2 regions of the Micromonospora parva genome follow, and region 1 is predicted to be linked to the other one. Evidence: riboswitches for the same ligand, from Rfam matches in the RefSeq annotation. Region 1 holds a riboswitch; the other holds the start of a gene.
The links. A riboswitch is a leader RNA that binds a small molecule or an ion and turns the genes downstream of it on or off. The one in region 1 is predicted to bind ZMP and ZTP.
Positions count from the first base shown of each region.

Region 2: another riboswitch for ZMP and ZTP. It lies ahead of AB0C03_RS02890 (bifunctional 5,10-methylenetetrahydrofolate dehydrogenase/5,10-methenyltetrahydrofolate cyclohydrolase); the one in region 1 lies ahead of AB0C03_RS07925 (glycine hydroxymethyltransferase).

Region 1 covers NZ_JBEZFX010000002.1:582,707-593,855, forward strand. Annotated here, with positions in the region: gene AB0C03_RS07900 (glycoside hydrolase family 183 protein) at 31-2,643, shown strand; gene AB0C03_RS07905 (histidine phosphatase family protein) at 2,742-3,473, shown strand; gene AB0C03_RS07910 (NAD(P)H-hydrate dehydratase) at 3,457-4,326, shown strand; gene AB0C03_RS07915 (hemerythrin domain-containing protein) at 4,406-4,906, shown strand; gene AB0C03_RS07920 (SDR family NAD(P)-dependent oxidoreductase) at 5,160-5,966, opposite strand; ZMP/ZTP riboswitch at 6,117-6,206, shown strand; gene AB0C03_RS07925 (glycine hydroxymethyltransferase) at 6,225-7,661, shown strand; gene AB0C03_RS07930 (hypothetical protein) at 7,739-7,990, opposite strand; gene AB0C03_RS07935 (aminotransferase-like domain-containing protein) at 8,067-9,395, opposite strand; gene AB0C03_RS07940 (alpha-hydroxy acid oxidase) at 9,399-10,502, opposite strand; gene lipP1 (LipP1 family hormone-sensitive lipase) at 10,495-11,149, opposite strand, start outside.
Region 2 covers NZ_JBEZFX010000001.1:646,407-657,555, reverse strand. Annotated here, with positions in the region: gene AB0C03_RS02920 (GNAT family N-acetyltransferase) at 1-666, opposite strand, end outside; gene AB0C03_RS02915 (MarR family winged helix-turn-helix transcriptional regulator) at 766-1,245, shown strand; gene AB0C03_RS02910 (DUF397 domain-containing protein) at 1,354-1,536, opposite strand; gene AB0C03_RS02905 (helix-turn-helix transcriptional regulator) at 1,568-1,777, opposite strand; gene AB0C03_RS02900 (hypothetical protein) at 1,902-2,090, shown strand; gene AB0C03_RS02895 (hypothetical protein) at 2,478-2,660, shown strand; gene AB0C03_RS02890 (bifunctional 5,10-methylenetetrahydrofolate dehydrogenase/5,10-methenyltetrahydrofolate cyclohydrolase) at 2,708-3,607, opposite strand; ZMP/ZTP riboswitch at 3,621-3,702, opposite strand; gene AB0C03_RS02885 (RNA polymerase sigma factor) at 3,843-4,412, shown strand; gene AB0C03_RS02880 (CU044_5270 family protein) at 4,423-5,394, shown strand; gene AB0C03_RS02875 (FAD-dependent monooxygenase) at 5,405-6,517, opposite strand; gene AB0C03_RS02870 (TetR family transcriptional regulator) at 6,622-7,218, opposite strand; gene AB0C03_RS02865 (FAD-dependent oxidoreductase) at 7,304-8,461, shown strand; gene AB0C03_RS02860 (DUF2332 domain-containing protein) at 8,555-9,490, shown strand; gene AB0C03_RS02855 (MerR family transcriptional regulator) at 9,499-10,440, opposite strand; gene AB0C03_RS02850 (alpha/beta fold hydrolase) at 10,474-11,149, opposite strand, start outside.

The sequences.
Region 1 (11,149 bases):
CCGGACTGTCCACGAGCCGCTGGAGACCACGTGATCATGCTTCGGAACCCACTGCGTCACGGGGTCTTGGCGCTGGCGCTGGTGCTCGCCGCCGCGAACCTCGTCGGCACACCTGCGCTGCGCCCGACACCCGCCGAGGCCGCGCCGACCGTCGTGCCGGACGACTACCAGTTCGCTCTGGGATTTTCCAACACGCAGGGCGCGAACCAGTGGTCCTACCTGCAGTGGGACGGTGTCGCCTACACACCGATGGTGTGGGAGCCGACGCGGGACCGGTGGCGGGGCAACTGCGAGTTCTGCGTCATCAGCCGCAGCGGGCTTCACCCGGACACCAATGACGCGGTCATCGCCTGGACGGCGCCACGGGGTGGCGCGGTCACGGTGCGCGGCACCATGGACCACCAGACCTACATCGACCCCGACATCACGAACGTCGACGGTGTCCGGACCTTCGTCCGCAAGCGTAGCGGCGGCACGACGAGCAAGGTGTGGCCGTCGGCCGACTTCCAGCACCTGCGACCCGCCTTCATGGCCCAACACGTCTTCACCACCGCCGTCAACGCCGGCGACACGCTCCTGTTCCACGCGAACCGGGCAGGGACGGGGCTGCACGACGGGCTCTCGTGGAATCCGCGGATCAGTTACGACTACGAGCCGAAGTTCACTCTCGACCAGGCCGAACTGGTCATGAATCCCGCCGACTTCGACCGGATCGGTGAGCGCACCGCCCTGGATGCCAGCCTGTCGGTCGTCCCCAACGGCAGCCAGTTCGACTTCTACCACTCCTCGGATTTTGGCCGGCAGGTGCAGAAGTTCCGCGGGGACCTCGCCCGTCCCGCGCAGGTAAGGGTGTACGCCGACACGACGGCCAACCGGTTCCGCAATCCGCACGGCCTCGACGGGCAGTGGTGGATCGCGAGCGTGTACCGCACCGAGGAGGGTCACCTACTCGCGTTCTGCCACATCGAGAACGCCGACCCGCAGACGTCGGGGTGGTGGGCCGGCGGGTTGGCGTACTCCACCGACAACGGGGAGCACTTCACCCTGCTGGGCAAGACACTCGCCGCCCGTAAAAAGGCACCCGACGGTTCGACCGACAACATCGGCGGAATGCCATTCGTGCTCAAGGACGGCTTCTTCCACGTGTACTTCACCGAGTTCGGCATGCCGGTCGTCGCCCGCGCCCCGGTCGCCGAGGTGATCGACGCCGCCAAACGCGGCACGGTCAGCCCGTGGACCAAATACCACGGAGGCGCCTGGAACGAGCCCGGCATGCACGGACAGGCCACCGAGGTCGTCGCTGCCAGCCCGACGAACTCCTACGACTCCCACGCCGGCGCCGCCTACAGCACCTACCTCGGCAAGTACCTGCTCACCGGTGGCAGCGGCGGCCAGGGCCAGGGCATCTTCCTCGCGTTCGGCGACGACCCGGCACGCTTCGACACCCCGTCGTGGCTCCTGAGCAGCAACGCGAACAGCAAGGCCACCCTTCAGCCCTACGAGACCATCGTCGGGGTCGACGGTTCCACCAATGGCGTCGTGGGCCAGCAGTTCTACGTCTACTACGGCTACTTCTTCCGCTGGCCGCACGACGGAGTCGACCTCCCGAAGCACATGCGCTGGTTGTACCGGCAGAAGGTGACCCTGAACGCCGCCGGATTCGACCGCAACACCGTCAGCCTGAGCACCGATGCCAGCAAGAAGCAGGGTGAGAACGGAGTGCGCTACCAGGAGTACGACGGCACCGCGTACACCGACATGACGTGGTCGGACAGCGACCAGCGCTGGCACGGCACCTCGGCGTTCTCACTGCTGGACTCCATCGGCTGGCATCCGGATGGCAACCGCGACTCGGTGCGGGTCTGGACGGCGCCACGAGCCGGCACGGTGCGCGTCGGCGCCGACCTCGACGGCATTCGCGCCGGCGGCGGCTCCGGCGCCGACGGCGTCCGTGTGAAGATCGTCAAGAATGGGCTGCCCGTCTGGCCGGCCACCGGCTACGCGGCGGTCGAGCCAGCCAGCACCCTGCCCTTCGAACCCGTGGACATGACGGTGGCCGCCGGCGACCGGATCGCCTTCCACGTCAACCAGAACGTCACCTCCGCCTATGACACCACCCTCTGGCTCCCGACCCTGACCTACACCGGGGGTAGCCGGGTCAGCTGGTCCGGTAACGGCGACTTCGGCGGCGTTCAGGGCGCGGCCCAGTGGTCGTACGAGGAGTACGACGAGGGTGCCGGCGGCACCCCGATGACGTGGGACGCCGCCCAACAGCTGTGGCACGGCACAGCGCCGTACCTACAGATCGGGCCGGTCTCGCAGCACGCCGACGGCAACCGTGAGTCGGTGCGGGCCTGGGTCGCTCCGCGTGCCGGCAGGGTTCGGATCACCTCGGCGCTGGGCGACCTCTACACCGACAACGGCTCGGGGGCCGACGGCGTGCTGGTCCGGTTGACCCGGAACGGGACGAACGTCTGGCCATCCACCGGTAGGCAGAAGGTCGGTCCGGTGGACCGGGTCCCGTTCCCGATGATCGAGCTGAGCGTGGCCGCGGGTGACACCCTGCGCTTCCACCAACACCAGAACGGCACGAGCGCCTACGACACGACCAACTGGGTGCCGAAGATCGCATATCAGCCGTGAGGCTCCGCCCCACCGGCCCTCCTACCCCACCGGCCCTCGACTGAGGGCCGGCGAGCCGGACACGGTTACCGTCGGCGGCGCCCGGGTAGGGGGGCCGCATGGCGGAACTGGCAACCCTCTGGATCGTCCGGCACGGCGAGAGCACCGCGAACGTCGCGGCGACGCAGGCCGAGGCGTCGGGCGCGGAGCTGATCGACCTCACCCACCGCGACGCGGACGTGCCGCTCTCCGCGACCGGCGAGGACCAGGCTCGGGCGACCGGCCGTTGGCTGGCCGAGCTGCCGGACGCGAAGCGCCCGAACGTGGCGGTGGTGTCGCCCTACCTGCGCGCGGTGCAGACCTCGCGGCTGGCGCTGGACGGCACCGACATTCCCGTGCACCGCGACGAGCGGCTGCGCGACCGGGAGCTGGGCATCCTCGACGGGTTGACCGGGCACGGGGTGCGCCGGCGCTACCCGGACGAGGCCGAGCGTCGGGAGCGGTTGGGCAAGTTCTACTACCGGCCGCCGGGTGGGGAGTCCTGGACCGACGTGGCGTTGCGGCTGCGGACGCTGCTGGGCGACCTGCGCCGTGATCACGAGGGTTGCCGGGTGCTGCTCTTCGGCCACGACGCGCTGGTCTTCCTGCTTCGTTATCTGGTGGAGGGGTTGACCGAGGACGAACTGATGGCGCTCACGCGGCAGGACGTCATCGCCAACTGTTCGATCACCGAGTGGTCGGCGGACGGTGACGACCGCCTGGCGCTCACCGCCTTCAACGATGTCGCGCACCTGCGTCAGCAGGGCGCCCAGCCCACCAGGGAGGACGAGATCCATGCCGAGCCGGTCTGAGGTGAAGGTGATCACCCCGGCGTTGCTGCGGGACTGGGCGCTGCCGGTGCCGGTCGGTGGGAAAGAGAGCCGGGGCACCGTGCTGGTGGTCGGCGGTTCCCGCTTCACGCCGGGCGCGGTGCTGCTCGCCGGGGTGGCCGCGTTGCGCGCCGGCGCCGGGGTGCTCCAGCTGGCCGCCGCCGAGTCCAGCGCCGCCGCGCTGAGCATCCAGGTGCCTGAGGCGCTGGTGGTCGGGCTGCCGGAGACCGCCGACGGCGCGGTGGCCGCCGACCGGGACGGACAACTCGGCGACCTGGTCGCGCAGGCCGATGTGGTGACGCTCGGCCCGGGTCTGAAGGCCATCGAAGAGACCAACCGCCTGCTGGGCCTGGTCCTGGAGGCGGCCCGCCCGGACACGTCGCTGGTGCTCGACGCGTACGCCCTCGGCGCGCTCAGCCACGCACCGGACCTGCTGGTCGGCTCCGGTCGACCGGTGGTGCTCACCCCCAACGTCACCGAGGCGGGGCACCTGCTCGGGCGGGACCCGGGCGACGACCTGGACGCCGAGGCGGCCGAGCTGGCCGCCCGGTACGAGGCGGTCGTGTCGCTGTACGGGCACGTGGCCGCCCCGGACGGGCGGGGTTGGCGGGAGGAGAGCGGCGACGCCGGGCTGGGCACCTCCGGCAGCGGGGACGTGCTCGCCGGGTTGCTGGCGGGGCTGCTGTCCCGGGGTGCCGACCCTGCGCAGGCGGCCTGCTGGGGCTCGTTCGCGCACTCGGTGAGCGGCCAGCGGCTGATTCCCCGCTACGGCCGGATCGGCTTTCTGGCTCGGGAGTTGCTCGACGAGATCCCCCGCACCCTGGCGATGGTCTGAGACGGTTTCATCTGTTTCCGCAGTCGGCGTGGGGGTACCGAAAACCCACCAGCGGAGACTTTTCAGGGAGGTCATACCGGTGTCGACCGATGCCATCGTCCTGCTCAAAGAGGACCACAAGGAAATGCGCCGCCTGTTCAAGGCCTTCCAGGACGCCGAGGAGGGGCCGGCGAGCCAGCGGCAGAAGCTGGTGGACCAGATCCTGGAGGCGCTGACGGTGCACACCTATCTGGAGAACGAGGTGATGTATCCGGAGGTCCGCCGGCTGCTGCCCGACCTGGAGGACGACATTCTCGAGTCGTACGAGGAACACCACGTCGCCGACGTGCTCTGCGCCGAACTGGCCGCCATGGACGCCGACGACGAGCGGTTCACCGCCAAGACGACAGTGCTGATCGAGAACGTCACCCACCACGTCGAGGAGGAAGAGCAGGAGTGGTTCCCCAAGGTCCGCGACGCGCTGGGCCGCAAGCAGTTGCAGGAGATCGGCGAGAAGATGATCGCGTTGCGGGCGGACGCGCCGCGTACCCCCACCGCGCCGAAGGCGATCAAGAAGGCGATGGACGCGGTGACCGCCTGAGGCCGCCACTCACCACGAAGCTCACGACGAAGGGCCCGGCTCACGCCGGGCCCTTCGTCGTGCACCGCCCGCACAAGCCCACACCACGCCCACGCCCACGCCCACGCCCACGCCCACGCCCACGCCCACGCCCACGCGATCTTGCAGTTTCTGTTGCTGGTTAGCGATGTTTGGTGGGTTTTGTCGCGACAGAAAGTGCAAGATCGCGGAGGCGGGGGGCGGGGGGCGGGGGGGGTCAGTGCGGGCGGGGGGGTCAGTTTCCTGATCCTGGCTCGGCCATCCGGCGGTGCTGCTCGGACTTGAGCTTGTCCGGGATGATCTTGCCGGCGGCGGTCTGCACCTTGTTCAGCAGCGACCCGGCGGTGACCGTCTGATCGCCCCTCATCATCGCCTCGAAGCCCTGGGCGGCGACCTTCGCCGGGTCGTCCTTCTTACCCGAGCCGACCCGGGTGTCCTCCATCTCGGCGCGGTCGAAGAACTCCGTGTCGGTTGGTCCAGGCATGAGCGAGGTCACCGTGACGCCGGTGTCCTTCAACTCGTTGCGCAGCGCCTCGGCGAAGGACTGCACGAACGACTTCGACGCGTTGTAGACCGCCTGGAACGGCCCCGGCATGGTCGAGGCGATCGACGAGGTGAAGAGCACCCGGCCCGCACCCCGCTCGACCATCCCCGGCAGCAGTCGCTTCGCCAGGTGCACCGTCGAGCGCACGTTGAGGTCGACGATCTCCGGCTCGTCGGCGAGGTCGGTGCCGCCCACGAAGGCGCCGCCGGCACCCCGGCCGGCGTTGAGCGCCAGCGCGTCCAGCGGTCGTCCGGTCGCGGTGACGGCGGCCACCAACTCCGTCACGCCCTGCTCGCGGGCCAGGTCGACGCGGACCGACCAGATCTGCGGTCCGCCGTCCCGGCGCAGCTGCTGTGCCGCCAACTCGATGCCCTCGTCCTCGGCGGCGATGACCAGGTCGAAGCCGTGCTCACCGAACTGCGCCGCCAGTTCGTACCCGATCCCGCTGGAGGCCCCGGTCACCAGGGCGAGCGGCCGGTCGGAGGTGGGTGTGGTCATGTTCTCGACTCCTTCTGTGCGAACCCTGGCCGCACCCGTGACGGTGCGGTGGTCCCCTACCGTGTGCCCCGCGACGCAGCGCCCAACCACATCGGCGGGGGTCGCCTCCCGGAGGGCGGCCCGAACGACCGGGCCCGGCCCGGTACGATCGTCGCGGGCCGTTACTGGCGCGTGGGGATGGATAACCATCGGGGAGCGGCCCCGTCATGAGGACGTCTGCCGAGCGCCTGGGCCTTCCGCACGTCTGTAGGAGGTCGCATGTCCCGCAACGCCGAGTCCACCGCATTCCGCAGCGCCCTTGAGGTGATCCGGGCTGTCGAGCCGCGGGTCGCCGACGCCATCGGCGCCGAGCTGACCGACCAGCGGGAGTCACTCAAGCTGATCGCCAGCGAGAACTACGCCTCCCCGGCGACCCTGCTGGCGATGGGCAACTGGTTCAGCGACAAGTACGCCGAGGGCACCGTCGGCCGCCGTTTCTACGCCGGCTGCCAGAACGTCGACACCGTCGAGGCGCTCGCCGCCGAGCACGCCCGGGAGCTGTTCGGCGCCGCGCACGCGTACGTGCAGCCGCACTCGGGCATCGACGCCAACCTGGTCGCCTTCTGGGCGGTGCTGGCCGACCGGGTGGAGTCCCCCGCCCTGAAGAAGGCCCAGGTCCGCCAGGTCAACGACCTCACCGAGGCCGACTGGTTCGCGCTGCGCCGCGAGCTGGGCAACCAGCGGATGCTCGGCATGTCGCTGGACGCCGGTGGCCACCTCACCCACGGCTTCCGGCCGAACATCTCCGGCAAGATGTTCGACCAGCGCAGCTACGGCACCGACCCGGCGACCGGCCTGATCGACTACGACCGGGTGGCCGAGGCCGCCCGGGAGTTCAAGCCGTTGATCCTGGTGGGCGGCTACTCGGCGTACCCCCGGAAGGTGAACTTCCGGATCCTGCGCGAGATCGCCGACTCGGTCGGCGCCACCTTCATGGTCGACATGGCGCACTTCGCGGGCCTGGTGGCCGGCAAGGTCTTCACCGGTGACTTCGATCCGGTGCCGCACGCGCACATCGTCACGACCACCACGCACAAGTCGTTGCGTGGCCCGCGCGGCGGCATGGTGCTCTGCCAGCCGGAGCTCGCCGACCAGGTGGACCGGGGCTGCCCGATGGTGCTCGGCGGCCCGCTTCCGCACGTGATGGCCGCCAAGGCGGTCGCGCTCGCCGAGGCCCGCCGGCCCGACTTCGCCGACTACGCCCAGCGGATCGTGGACAACGCGCAGGCGCTCGCCGAGGGCCTGCTGCGCCGGGGCGCGAAGCTGGTCACCGGTGGCACCGACAACCACCTGGTGCTGATCGACGTGTCCGGTTACGGGCTCACCGGCCGGCAGGCCGAGCAGGCCCTGCTCGACTCGGGCATCGTCACCAACCGCAACTCGGTCCCGCAGGACCCGAACGGAGCCTGGTACACGTCCGGCATCCGGATCGGCACCCCGGCGCTGACCACCCGGGGCCTCGGCACCGCCGAGATGGACCAGACCGCCGAGTTGATCCACACCGTGCTGACCCAGACCACCGCCGGCGCCAACGCCGACGGCACCCCGTCGAAGGCGAAGTACACCCTGGACCCGGGCCTGGCCGACAAGGTCGCCCGTCAGGCCACCGACCTGCTGGCCACCCACCCGCTCTACCCCGGCATCGACCTGGCCTGAGCGGCGGCACCCGCCGACGGCACCGCCGCCGGTGCCGCTCACTCACGGTGAGCGGCACCGGCGGCGGGCCGACACCCTCAGACGATGGGGCGCTTCAGGTGGTAGCGGTGGACTTCGGTGCTGCCCTGGACGTTGTTGACGTCCTCGGCGGCGGAGACCAGCTCCCACCCCTCCCGGCCGGCGCGGTTGAGGTGCGCGATGGCCGTGTCGCCGTACGCGGTGATGTCCTTGCGTGAGCCGTCCGGCGCGTACCAGACGAACGAGACGTGAAAATTGCGGCCCTGTCCCTGATAGCGACGGACGAGCAGGGCGTACTCCCAGGCAACCATGGGCCTTATTATGTCCGTCCAACCAGGACGGCGGCACACGGGTCGTCGCGCATTGCCATCAGGTGAACGCGGTGCGTCAACCCGCCCGCCGGGCCCGCTCGTCGGTGATCAGTGCCGCCAGCCGGTCCAACCCGACGTCGATCTGCTCCGGCGTGACCGCGCTGACCGACAACCGCAACGCGTGGACCGGCGCGGTGTCGTCGTAGAAGTGCGCCATCGGCGTCCACAGCACCCCGTGGTCGCGCGCCGAGCGGTCCAGCAACGCGTCGTCGACCGGGAACGGCACTGTCACCACCACGAAGAACCCGCCAGCCGGCACTGTCCACCGCACGGCCGCCGCGCCGTCCGCCCCGGGCGGGAACCGCCGGGCCAGGCCGGCCACCAGGTGGCGCAGGTTCCTGGTGTACGCGGACCGCTCCCGGGTGTTCGCGGCCACCAGACTGCAACCGTGCTCCAGCAGCCGGCCACCGATCACCGCCTGCGCGATCGGCGACGTGTTCACAGTGACCATGCTCTTGATCATGGCGAGTTGATCGGCGAACGGACCGACCCGCCCGTCCGGGCCGGCCACCCGCTGGTCGGCGACCACGTACCCGACCCGCGCCCCGGGGAGCACGGTCTTGGCGAACGAGCCGAGGTAGACGACCCGCCGCCCGGTGTCCAACGCCTTGAGGGTGGGCGGGCGCGATCCGTCGTCGACGGGGAACAGGCCGTAGGGGTTGTCCTCCAGCAGCAGCAGCTCCTCCTGCCCGGCCAGTTCCAGCAACCGCCGCCGGTGGGCGGTGTCGATGCTGACCCCGGACGGGTTGGCGAAGTCCGGCATCAGGTAACAGGCGCGCGGCCGCAGCCCCGCCGCCCGGGCCCGGCGCACCTGGGCGGCCAGGTCGGCCAGGTCGATCCCGGACGGCCCACCGGCCACCGGCCAGACCGGCAGGTCCACCAGCCGGGCCGCGCCGGTCAGCCCGACGTAGGTCGGTGCGACCGCCAGCAGCACGTCCGTCGGCCCGGCCCGCAACGCCCGCAGCACCAGGAACATGGCCTCCTGGCAGCCGACGGTCACCACGATGTCCTCGCCGTCGACGGTGATCCCCTCGTCGACGGCGAGGTTACGGGCGATCAGGTGGTGCACGATGCCCTTGGTCCGGCCGTACTGCAGCAGCAGCCGCCGGGCCTGTTCGGGTCGGTGCCCCAGGTCGTCGACGAGGTGCCGGTGGAAGGTGTCCAGGTGCCGGTGCACCGCCGCGAGGTCGAAGAACTCCTCGTACGGCCGGCCGGCCGCGAGGGACACCGCCGCCGGGTACCGCTCGGACACCTCGTTGAGGAAGTTCATCGACGTCAACGCCGGATCGCCCAGCGCGGGGTGCAGGTCGGCGACGGCCAGGTCGACAGGTTCGGTGGCGGTCACCGCTCAACCCACCCGGAGGGTACGCAGCTCGCCGGCCGCCACCGGATCGGCGCAGCCGGCCAGGGTCAGCGCGTCGGTCAGCTCGGCGGCGAGCAGCGCCAACGCGTCCCGGGCCGCCGGTTCGCCGCCGACGGCCAGCGCCCAGAGCAGCGGCCGGCCGACCAGCACCCCGGACGCACCCAACGCCAGCGCCCGCAGCACGTCGGTGCCGCTGCGGATGCCGCTGTCCAGCAGCACCTGGCAGCTGCCCCCGATCGCGTCGACGACCTCCGGCAGCATGGTGACGCTCGGCGGTGCACCGTCCAGTTGCCGCCCACCGTGGTTGGAGACGACCACCGCGTTCGCGCCGACCCGTACCGCCTCGGTCGCGTCCCGCGGATCCAGCAGCCCTTTGACCACCAGCGGCAGGTCGATCTGCTCGCGCAGCCACGCCAGGTCCGCCCAGCGCAGCGCCGGCGCGAACGACGCGGCGGTGTGCGCCGCGATCGCGGACACCCCGGGAGCACCGGAGTGCGCCAGCGCGTCCCGACCCTCGGGGAGGTTCGCGGCGACCACCTCAGCCGGCAGCCGGAACGCGTTGCGCAGGTCCCGGGGACGTCGGCCGAGCACCGGGACGTCCACGGTGACCACCAGTGCCCGGCACCCGGCCGCGACGACCCGGTCCAGCAGGTCACGGACGAGAGCCCGGTCGCGCAGCCAGTAGAGCTGGAACCAGACGTCCGCGCCCACGCCGGCCACCTGCTCGATCGGCGTGCTGCCCAGCGTGCTCGCCAGGTACGGGATGCCGGCCGCGCCGGCCGCCGCCGCGAGCCCCAGCTCCCCGTCCGGGTGCACCAGCCGCTGGTACGCCATCGGCGCCACTGCGACCGGCATGGCGTACCGGCTGCCGAGCAGGCCGGCGCCGAGGTCGACGGTGTCCACGCCACGCAGCACCCGGGGCAGCACCGCGATCCGGTCCAGCGCGTGCCGGTTCGCGGCGAGGGTCACCTCGGCCGCGCTGCCGCCGGCCAGGTAGTCCCACACGTCCGGCGCCAGCACGGTCCGGGCCCGCTCGGCGTAGTCGGCGAGCGAGACGGCCGGCAGGTCGGTCAGCACCCGCTCAGCCATCGGCCATCCCCGGGCCCGTCACGGCCGGCTCGTCCACCTGGGCGGCTTCCGGCCCGGCCGACAGCCCGAAGCGCTCCCGGAGAAAGGCGGCCGCGTTCTCCTGCGCCCGCCGCCCGTCGGTGAAGGTTCCCGGCATGGCGAAGAACCCGTGGATCATGCCCGGGTAGTGCGCCAGGCGGGTGGACACACCGGCGTCGCGCAGCCGCTCGGCGTACCGCTGCCCCTCGGCGCGCAGGGGGTCCAGTTCGGCGGTGATCACCAACGCCGGCGGCAACCCGGACAGGTCGTCGGCGAGCAGTGGCGAGGCCAGCGGATCCCGGGCGTGCTCCGGGTCGGAGAGGTAGTGCCTCCGGTACCAGGCGACCGAATGCCTGTTGAACAGCGCCGGGTCGTCGTCGCCGGCCGGGTCGCCGCTCTGGTCGGTGTTCGGGTAGATCAGCAGTTGCGCGGCGAGCGGCGGCCCGTCCGTCCGGCTGAGCAGGGTGACCGCCGCGGCCAGGTTCCCGCCGGCGCTGTCCCCACCCACCGCCAGCCGGGTCAGGTCCACACCCAGCGGGTCGGCGTGCCGGGCGATCCACGAGGTGGCGGCGTGGCAGTCGTGCACCGCCGCCGGAAAGGGGTGCTCCGGTGCGAGGCGGTAGCCGACG
Region 2 (11,149 bases), on a different contig from region 1:
CGACTCGTGCAGGGCAGGTATGGCCAAGGTGTCGTTGACGACGGCTTCCTCTACCCAGCAGCACCGCTGCAGCACGGTGACCTCGGGCGCGTCGTCGGGGGTCAGCCGCCGCGCATACGAGCCCGGCACGGGGCCAGCGACCGTCCCGGCGCCTGCCCGTTCGCGCATCGGCCGGAGGGCGTGGGAGACCCGGACCAGTTCGTTCAGGAGGCCTAGGCTCGCCGCATCGCGCGCGGCGTCGGGGCGCAGCCGTCCGTCGTCCAACGCGTCACCGATGCGGATCGCGACCGTGGCGCCCAACGGGACCAGTCGCAGCGTAGTCACGACCTGCTTGGCGTGCTGGACCGACCGCGTGCCGGCCGACGTGTTGCCGTAGCTGACGAAGCCGATCGGCTTCCACGCCCACTCGCGGCCGAGGTAGTCCAGCGCGTTCTTCAGGGTCGCCGGCATCCCGTAGTTGTATTCCGGTGTCACCACGATGAAACCGTCCGCCGCGTCCACGATCGAACTCCACCGACGGGTGTGTTCCTGCCGGTAGATGCCCGACGACGGATGTTCCTCCTCGTCGAGGAACGGCAGATTCAGGTCGACGAGGGCCACTGGCACCAACTCGACGCCAAGCTCGGCGGCGCAGGGCGTGATCGCGTCGATCAACCACTGCCCGATCACCGGGCCGAGGGCCCCTGGGCGCGTGCTGCATACCAGGACGAGGAGGCGGAGCGGTTTCGTTGACATGGAAACGAAATATAGGGGTAGGTTGTTTACATGTCAACGAGACCTGAGGTAGCGCAGGTGCACTGGTTGAACCCGGACGAGGAGCGGGCGTGGCGCGCGTTTCTGCGGGTGATGGTGACCGTCCAGGCCGGCACCTCGGGTGACCTGGCGGCGATCGGACTCTCGGAGCCCGACTACGAGGTGCTGAGCACCCTGTCGGAAAGACCCGACCACACCAGCACCCTGCACGCGCAGGCCGACAAGATGGGCTGGTCCCGCAGCCGGCTGTCCCGGCACGCCAGCCGGATGGAGGAGCGCGGCCTACTCCGGCGCACTCCCGACCCGGCCGACGGTCGAGGTTGCCTCCTCGTGCTTACCGAAGAGGGCCTGGGCGCCCTCACCACGGCCGCACCCGCCCACGTCGAGTCGGTACGACGCCATTTCATCGACCGGCTCACGCCAGAGGACCTCACCGCCATCGAACAGATCGCCCGGCGCCTGGAGGCCCCCCAACCGGACAGCGGCCGGTAGGCGCACCCCGCGGGCATCGCCATCCGCTGGGCAGCCGGAACGGGCCTCCACTGCTAGGGGTCGGCCGAGGGCACGGCATGCCTGCTGCTCTGGTATTGCGGCCGGGAGCTACCGGATGCTGCGCACGAACCCCGTCCAGGCGCCTCTCGTGAAGCGAAGGGTCGACCCGTTGGGGTCCTTGCTGTCGCGCACCGCGATGCTCGTATGCAGTTCGGCGACCTCGACACAAGCGCCGCCGTTGTTGTCGCTGTGGCTCGACTTGCGCCAGACCAGGCGATCCGAAGTCTCCATGCCCGATCGGATCAGCTCCTGATTTGCGGGATTAGCGGTCTTCGTCGCCCTCAGTTGGGCGTGGTGGGCGATTGTGCTTGGCCCACTCGTCCACCTCGTCCGCGTCCCAGATGGTCGTCCCGATGAGGCGGGCCACCGGCTCGGGGAAGCCGGGTCGGCGGGTGATCTGGAGTACCCGCTGGCGCGACACGTTGAACAGGGCGGCCAACTCGCCAGGCCCGTACAAGCGCGGTCGCTTCACGACCTGAACGTAGGCGCGACTTTCAGTTGACTATTGTCACTTGCAGATTGACAAGACACGGCTGAGTGGTGTGTGGTGAAGTGGTCACGCCAGGCGACGGCGCGACAACTCGCGCGGAGGTCGGGTGCCCAAACACGTGCCGTACGACGACTACCTGCTGGCGGTGGCGCTGACGTTGGCTCGGCGCCATCGGCCGGTCTGGTCGTGGCAGCGGTGGCGGCGGATCTGCCGATGTGGCGCCGACCTGCCGTGCCGAGCCCGGCACCGCATCCCGATCCGCCGAGGCCACTGGCCAGGGGAGGAGCAGGAGTGACCGAGGATCAGGTCGGACGAATCTTGTCCGTGCACCTGCCCGGCGTTGACGGGCTCTGCGCCGGCTGTCGCTGGTGGTGGGCGCGGCTGTCCCCGTACCCCTGTTATCAGGCGGAATGGGCGGTCCGCTGGCACGCCCGGTCGGCCATCCGGCGCTTCCTGGATGGTCGGCCGTGACCACCCACGGCCCGGTCCTTCCGGTGTGGACCTGCGGCGGCTGCGCTGCACATTGGCCCTGCCGGACCCGGCGCACCGAGCTGGTTGCAGAGTTCGAGGGCACACCTGTGTCGTTGGCCCTCTATATGGGGTTCTACCTGGTCTGGGCGGCCGAGGATCTGACCTGGGTGCCCGCCGGGCTGCTGCACCGGCGTTTCCTGGGCTGGGTCCGGTGAGTCTGATCCGACGGGGCGATGAGCGGTTCCACTACAGCGACAACTCGCACAAATGGATCCCGCCGGATCCGGACTACGACCAGGGCGTCTGGGACGAGATGGTCCGGCAGCACCAGCTTCAGCACCTGGAGGAGATCTCCAACCGCAGAAAGCCCGTTGGATCACCTGATGCCGAGTAGCTGTGGACGACCGGGCTGCTCAGCATCAGGCGATCTCGGCGACCGGGTTACTGGCTCGCGCGTTCGGCGGCGCGTACCGCGTTGCGGAACAGCATCGCGACGGTGGTCGGGCCGACCCCGCCGACCCGGGGCGTGATGGCGCCGGCGACCTCGGCGCACGCTTCGTCCACATCGGGCAGGAGCCGCCGACCGTCGTAGCGGACGCCGGCGCCGATGACGACCGCGCCGGGCTTGACGTGCTCAGGCCGCACGATGCCGGGTACGCCGGCGGCGGCGACGAGGATGTCGGCGCGGCGGGTGTAGCGGTCCCAGTCGGGCACGCCGGTGTGCACGACGGTGACGGCGGCGTTGGCGGTCGGGCGCTTCTGGGCGAGCAGCATGGCCAGGGGGCGGCCCAGGGTGGCGCCCCGGCCGAGGATGACGACCTCGCGACCGGCGACGGGGATCTCGTGGTACGCCAGGAGGGCTTCGATGCCGGCGGGGGTGCACGGCAGCGGGCCGGGCAGCCCGACGGCGAGGCGTCCCATGTTGAGCGGGTGCATGCCGTCGACGTCCTTGTCCGGGTCGATGGTCTGCAGCGCGGCGTCGTAGTCCAGGTGCCCCGGAACGGGGTACTGCACGAGCAGTCCGTGCACGGCCGGGTCGTTGTTGAACCGGGCGATGGCCTGGTGCAGCTCCGCCTGGGTGGCGGTGGCCGGCAGGTGCGCGTGCGGGGAGTCGAACCCGAGCGCGGCGGCCTGACGCTGCTTGATGGCGATGTAACCGGCGCTGGCGTCGTCGTCGCCGACGAGGATGGTGGCGAGGCTCGGTGTGATGCCGCGCTCGCGCAGACGGGTGGCGGCAGCCGCGGTTTCGGCCAGGACGGCTGCGGCGACTGGTGCGCCCGGCAGGAGTCGGGCCGTGCCCGACGGGTTGCGGTTGTCGACGGATGGGCTGGTCGTGGTCACGATGGTCCCTCGACGCAGGCGCCCAGGCGGTCGACGCCCGCGAGAGGCTCCCCGATGGTTTCACCATCCCCGTGCCGCCAGTCGCCGGTGCTTCGATAATGCCGCATCACCAGGGCGGTTGCCCAACTGGACCGGCAGCGCCGCGTTCCGCGCCGGGCGGGAAGCGGCATTACGGCGTAACACCCGCGCTCCGCCGTACGAAGAAGGGGTGTGAAGGCGCGAGAGAGGACGGCCCGTGAGTGAGCCCGACCGAGCCGATGACGACATTTCCGGCATCGGCACCGATCCGGTGGCCTTCGAGGTCTTCTACCGGCGGCACCTGGAGGCGGTGGGCCGGTTCGTGGCGCGGCGGGTCGACGATCCACACCTCGCCGCCGACCTCACCGCCGACGTGTTCCTGGCGGTGATCGAGTCGGCGGCCGGCTACCGGCCGGACCGGGGTAGCCAGATCGGCTGGCTGTACGGGGTGGCCCGCAACGTCATCGGCGACGAGCGGCGTCGGGCGGCCCAACGGCTGCGGGTCGCCGGTCGTCTGGCCGGACGGCGGGACCTGGGCCCCGATGACATCGCCCGGATCGAGGAGCGGATCGACGCCGAGGAGGCCGCCCGCCGCACGTATCGGGCGCTGGGCGACCTCCCCGAGGGCACCCGGACGCTTGTCGAACTCGTCGCCGTGGACGGCCTCACCGTCGCGGAGGCGGCGACAGTGCTCGGGATGTCGCCGGTCGCCGCCCGGGTCCGCCTGCATCGCGCCCGTCGGCTCGTCCGCGCCGTGCTCGCCCGCCCTGCCACCACCCTCGCCTGAGGAGACGGAGATGACGATGAACGAGACCGAACGGTCGCCGCAGGGTTTCGAGGAGCAACTTCTCAGGGATCTGACCGCACACGTGGCCCATCGGGGCGAGGCGGCGTCGGAGGCCCGTCCCACCGGTCGCCGTACCCGGTTTCTCAGCGGTTGGCGCCTCGCCGGAGCGTTCGGGCTGGCGGTGACGTTGACCGCCGGTGCGCTGGTGGTCCAGACGATCAAACTGGGTGATCAGCCGCCGCCGACGGCCAGCGCGTCGGAGATCTTCCACCTGGCGGCCGACGCCGCCCGGCAACAACCGGAGCTCACCGCCCGTCCCGACCAGTACGTCTTCACGGAGATCCTGGCGACGACCCGGGAGTTGCCGGACAGCGGCCCGTACCTGACGATCCGGAACCAACTGTGGCAGTCGGCCGGCGGAGTCGCGTACACCCAGGGGCGGTACCGACCCGAGGCCGATCCGAACGGGTGGAGCGGGCTGAGGGAGCTCCGTATGAACGATGCCGGCGATCCCGAGAAGAAGCTTGACGCGTTCCAGCCGCCCGCGTACCACGGCGGCCTGCCCACCGACCCGGACGCGCTGCTGCGATACCTCCGGAAGCACCCGGTCGACCTGCACCTTCCCGAAGGCGCCGACGAGGAGGCCGTGTACGGGGACGAGAGCATGGCGTACACCACAGCGCGGTCGATGCTTCGCGGCTACGTGCCACCCCGAGCGCTGGCGGCGCTGTACGAGGTGCTGGCACGGGAGCCCGGGGCGGTCGTCATCTCCGGCGACGTGGTGGACGCCGCCGGCCGGCACGGGGTGGCGATTCGGATGCCCGGTGTGATCGGTGGCAACGTGGACCTCATCTTCGATAGGGACTCCCACGTCTACCTCGGCACCCGCAACTCGGTGATACGCAACGGCAAGGAGTCACTGGAGTCGGCCGCCGCCGTCCTGCGGGTCGCCATCGTCGACCGGCCGGGCCAGGTGCCGTGAGCAGCGCCGGTCAGGGCTGGGCGAACAGCGGCCCGTAGTTCGAGCGGAACATCTGCTCGCCGAGGCGGCGCATCACCAGGTCGCGTAGCGCGGGCGGGAGCCCGGTGGCCTTGTCGCGGCGGTGCGTCTGGCTGAGCACCCAGTTCGTCCGTGGGCGGCGCCGCGCCTCGAAAGCGCGCAGCGCGTCGGCGACGGAATCGGCGGCGGCCAACGACGAGGCGAGCACGACAGCGTCCTCCAGCGCCATCGCCGCACCCTGGGCCATGTTCGGCGAGGTGGCGTGGGCGGCGTCGCCGACCAGCAGCACCGGCCCCCGGGCCCAGGAGTCGAGCACCACCTCCTGGTTCGGCCCGGCGTGCAGGGTGCTGTCGTCGTAGTCCAGGGCCTTGAGCATGGTGGCCACCGGCTCGCTGTACGTCGCAGCCAGGTCGTCGCGCCAGCCCTGCCGCTCGGCCACCGGGCCGTCGTTGTAGTAGCAGTACGTCTGCTCGGCGCCGATCGGGATCGTCAGGAACTGCCTCCCGCGCCCCAACTGCACCGACCAGACCGGGTCGTCGTCGATCCGCGGAGCGACCCACCGGTACGCGTACTGCCCGAGGTCGCGGGCGGCCTGGCCGTCGAAGGCGAGCCGGCGGACGGTCGAGTGCACCCCGTCCGCGCCGATCACCAGGTCGTACCGGTCGGTGCTGGTGTCGTCGAACTCGACGGCGACCTGGCCGCCCTCCTGCAACAGCGCGACCGGCTGGCGGCCCCAGCGGATCGGGGCGTCGCCGACGCCGTCGAGCAGCGCCCGGTGCAGCTGCGCGCGGGGCAATGACACGCACGGCCCGACGCCCCGCCAGAGCGCTGCCACGTCGATGTCGAAGAGGCGACGCCCGCGCTGGTTGGCGCTGCGCTGCCGGGTGATCTCCACGGCGACGTCGGCGACCGGCTCGCGCAGACCGAGGACGTCGAGCATCCGCGTCGCGTTGCCGGTGAGGTAGATCCCGGTGCCGGAGCCGGTCGGCCCGGACGCCCGCTCGACCACGTCGATCGTCGCGCCCCACTCGCGCAGCGCGGCCACCGTCGCCAGTCCGGCGACACCTCCGCCGACGATCAGTACCCGGACACCCGCACCCCGCACGACCCGTTCCTCCCGTTGCCCCTGCCCGCTGAGCTGCTGATCAACGGTCCGGCCGCCGCAGAACTCTACGGTGCCGGCGGGCCGGTGCGGGCCAGGGGGCGGGCTCAGGACGTGACGGCCGGGAAGCTTTCCACCAGCGCGGTCACGGTGTGCTGGATGCGTGCGTGCGCCACCTCGTCGGTCGCGTCGATGAGGGCGACGTGGTGCAGCACGCCCACCACGGCCAGCGCCAGCGCCTCGGTGTCGACGCCCGCTGGTAGCCGTCCGCGCTGTCGTTCGGCGTTCAGGTAGTCGACGACGGCGCGTTCGAGGCTCTGCGGCACGGTGCTGCCGGTGCCCAGTACCGCCTCGACCTGTGCGGCCAACGCCGGCCGGCAGGCCATCAGCCGGGTGACGCCGCGCAGGACGATCAGCGGGGTCGCGAGGATCGCCGCGCTGAGGTTCGCGGCGATCGTGCCGGTGCCGGCGCGGGCGGGAAGGCCGGCCGCGGTGCCGGCGATCTGGAAGCTGCGGTCGACGGCGTAACCCACCAGGAAGTCGTCGAAGTTCGCGAAGTGGGCGAAGAGCAGCCCGGTGGCGACGCCGGCCTCGCCGGTGACGGCTCGGCTGGTGAGCTGGCCGGGACCTGCGGCGGCGATCAGGCGCTCGGCGGCGGCGAAGAGGTGCTGCCGGGGCTCAGCGATGGGAACTCCGCGTGGCATTCCCTGAGTCTAGGCGGGTTGTGCGGGGATGAGCATCTGCTCATAATGTTTGAGCAGATGCTCATTCTGGTCTTGGGGAGTGCTGATGAAACGAGCGGTGATCGTCGGGGCCGGCATAGCTGGTCTCGCGACGGCCCTACGTCTGGCGCAGGACGGGTGGCATCCGCTCGTCGTCGAACGATCTCCGACCCGGCGCAGCAGTGGCTACCTGGTCAACCTGCTCGGCGCCGGCTACGACGCGGCCGAGCGGCTCGGGCTGGTTCCGGCGCTGTCCACCCACGCGTTGGGCCCGTTCACCACAGTGCTGGTCCGGGCGGACGGTCGCCCGAAGCTCACGGTGCCCGCCGCGGTCGCCGAGGCGGCGCTGGGTCCCCGAACCATGACGGTGTTCCGCGGCGACCTCGAAACCGCATTGTACGAGGCGGTACGCGACCAGGTGGAGATCCGCTTCGGCACCACCGTGTCCACAATCGACGCCACCGCCGACCGGGTGCGGATCAGCCTCAGCGACGGCACCACGTACGACGCCGACCTGCTCGTCGGTGCCGACGGCGTGCACTCCACGACCCGGGCGACGATCCTCGGCCCGGACCATCGGGTCGACCTGCCGTACGTCGTGGCGGCCTTCCCGCTGGCGCACCCGGTGCCGGAGGTGCCCGAGTCGTCGGCGACGACCTTCATCGGCCCCGGGCGCACCGCGGCGATCGTCAACCTCGGGCCCGCCCGCTCGTCGGCCTTCTTCACCTACCGGTGCGCCGACCCCGCTCGGGAGTTGGCACGCGGACCGGTGGACGCGATCCGCGCGACGTTCGGAGACCTGGCCGGGGGAGTGCCCGAGGCGATCGGTCACCTCCAGACCGACCCGGCCGGGGCGTACTTCGACCGGGTCAGCCAGGTGGACAGCCCACGGTGGAGCACCGGCCGCGCCGTCGTGCTCGGCGACGCGGCCTGGTGCGTCACCCTCTTCGCCGGGCACGGCGCGGGACTGGCGCTCGCCGGCGCCGACCAACTCGGTGCCGCCCTGCGCCGGCACGGCGACGACATCCCGTCCGCCCTGGCCGGCTGGGAGACCGGCCTGCGCCCCGAGGTGACCAGGCGGCAGGCGCTCGCCCGCCGGGGCATGTACCAGTACGCGCCACCGAGCCGGCTGCACGTCTGGATGAACGACCTCACGATCCGAGCGGTCACCCTCCCCGGCATCCGCGGACTCGTCCGACGCGGCGTCGAACGGCAGAACCGCTGACCAGCGCCGCGAACCGGGTACTGGCCGTCATCCCGGGTGCGGTCGCCGTAGCAGCGGACGGTCCGGCCATCGGGCAGGTGCCATCATCGGGCCATGACGATCAGCGAGCAGTACGTCGACTTCGCCGTCCGGGAGGCGCGCGGGGTGTCGCCCACGTACGAGCGCCTGTCGCAGGCAGTCGCCCACGACGAGGACCTGCTGGCCCTGCTCGACGGGCTACCGCCGGCCAAACGGCAGCCGAACCTGCTGTTCGGCGTCGTCCGCTGGCTCGGCGGCCCGGTCGACGACCCGGTCACCTTCCACGACTACGTGCTGACGCACTGGCCGGCCATCGAGGCGCAGATGCTCACCCGGGCCACCCAGACGAACGAGGCGGGCCGGTGCGCGGTCCTGCTGCCGCTGCTCGCCGCGTTGCCACAGCCAGTGGCCCTGCTGGAGGTCGGCGCGTCGGCCGGGCTCTGCCTCTACCCCGACCGGTACGGGTACCGCTACGGCGATCACCAGGTCGGCTCCGGTGAGCCGATCCTCGACTGCGCTGCCGACGGGTTGGTGCCGCCGGCACGCCTACCCCAGGTGGTGTGGCGGGCCGGCCTGGACCTCAACCCGCTCGACGTGACCGACCCTGACGACGTGTCCTGGTTGGACGCCCTGATCTGGCCGGAACACGCCCACCGGCGGGTCCGGCTGCGCGCCGCGGCGGCGATCGCCGCGGCCGACCCGCCGCTGCTGGTCCGCGGCGACCTGGTGGACGACCTGCCGGCGCTGGCCGCGCGGGCACCGGCCGACGCGACGCTCGTGGTCTTCCATACGTCAGTGCTCTACCAGGTGCCGCCCCCGCGCCGGGAGGCGTTCGTCCGGTTGGTCCGCGAACTGCCGGGGCACTGGGTGGCGGCCGAGGGGCCGGAGGTGCTCCGGTACGACGCGTTGCCCGCGCCGCCGAACGACGCGCTGCACAACGTTCTCGCGCTCGACGGGAAGCCGCTGGCCTGGGCCAGAGGCCACGGCCAGGCGATGACCTGGTTCGGCTGACGGGCGGGTCAACGAGCCGGCTCGGGCATCCGGGCGCGCAGGGCCCGGATGAACCAGTCCACCGCCGGCGCTGTCGCGGTGCCGGTCGACCAGCCGTTGAGCACCGCCAACAGGTCGAGGTAGCGGTCCCGGCGGGGGTCGTTGGCCGGAACGAGCCGGTCGAGCAACAGCTGGCGCAGGTCGGCGTCGTCCGGGTGACAGCGCAGGCGCGCATACCGGCCGGTGACGGCGGCGACCACCGGGTCGGCGTCCGGGCTGGTCGGGTCGAGACCGGCCGTCAAGGCGGCGGCCACCGCGTCCCGGACCACCGCGACGGCGTCCGGGCGGGGCAGTCCCGGGACGTCATGATCGGCGGCGTGCTGCCGTACCAGCAGCCGCATCCGCTCCCGGAACCCGGGGTCCCGGCACAGCTCGACCAGCTCCAGCCACGCCTCGATCTGCGCGCTGGTGGGGTCGTCGGGCAGCTCCGGTGTCATCGAGACGATCACCCCCGGGGACGCGGGCCAATCGCCGAGGTCGGCGAAGACGCCGCCCAGGAAGTCCGCCACCAGCTGCCCGCGCTCGTGCCTGGTGAGCTGGGCCAGCCGATGCAGCTCGTCCACCTCGGCCGCGCTGGACCCGCGCCGCGCCGCCACGGTGAGCACCCCCTGGCGCAGCCGCAGCACCCGGATCTGCACCGCCAACGCCTCGGCGTGCGCGGCGGCCACCTCGGGCAGCGGCACCTCCTTGTTCACCACCCGCCGGATGGTGGCCAGGTCCACGCCCAGCTCCCGCAACGTGCGGACCAGCTCCAGTCGGGCCACGGCCGCCGGGCCGAACCGTCGGTAGCCGGCCGGGCTCCGGTCCGTCGGCGGCACGATCCCGCTGTCGGCGTAGTACCTGATGGTCTTGACGCTCAGGCCCGTCCGTCGCGCCAGCTCGCCGATCGTGTGCCGTGTCTCCCCGCTCATGCCCTCACCCTCGCGTCTCCCCCCGCTGGAGACTCAAGCACCGTCCGAGCCGGCGAGGAACGCCGCGACCGTCGCGGTGAACGCCTCGGCGTCGTCGAGCCACGGATAGTGCCCGGCGTCCGGCTGGACGACCAGCGTGGCGCGGGGAATCAGTTCGGCGAACCGGGCCACTAGGCCCGGCGGCGCGGCCAGGTCGACGGCACCGGCGAGCAGCAGCACCGGGCCCGCGTGCGCGGCGAGTGCCCGACGGGTGACCGGTGGGTCGAACGCGCCGTCCGAGCTGAAGATCGCCGCCAGCTCCTCGTTGTGCTGGCCGGCCTCAGCGGCCTGGTGGGCCTGCGCCGCAGCGTCCCACCGGCCGTAGAGGAAGGGTGCGATCTCCTGCTTGGCGTCGGGCCCGGCCCGACCGGAGAGGACGGCCTCCATCGCCGCGGCCGCCACCGGAAACCACTGCTCGCCGGACCGGGCCTCGGTGACCTCCCGGCGCTGCGCGGCGGTCACCTTCAGCCCGACCGCGCGGACGCTCGGGGCGACCAGCGCCAGCCGGCCCACCCGATCGGGGTGCCCGGTCAGGTATCGCAGGGCCAGGTTGGCGCCGGCGGAGTGCCCGAGCAGATCCAGCCGGTCGAGGCCCAGGTGTCCGCGCAGCGCCTCCACATCGTCGACCATCCGGTCGCAGCGGCAGGTCGAGGCGTCCGCCGGGACCGCC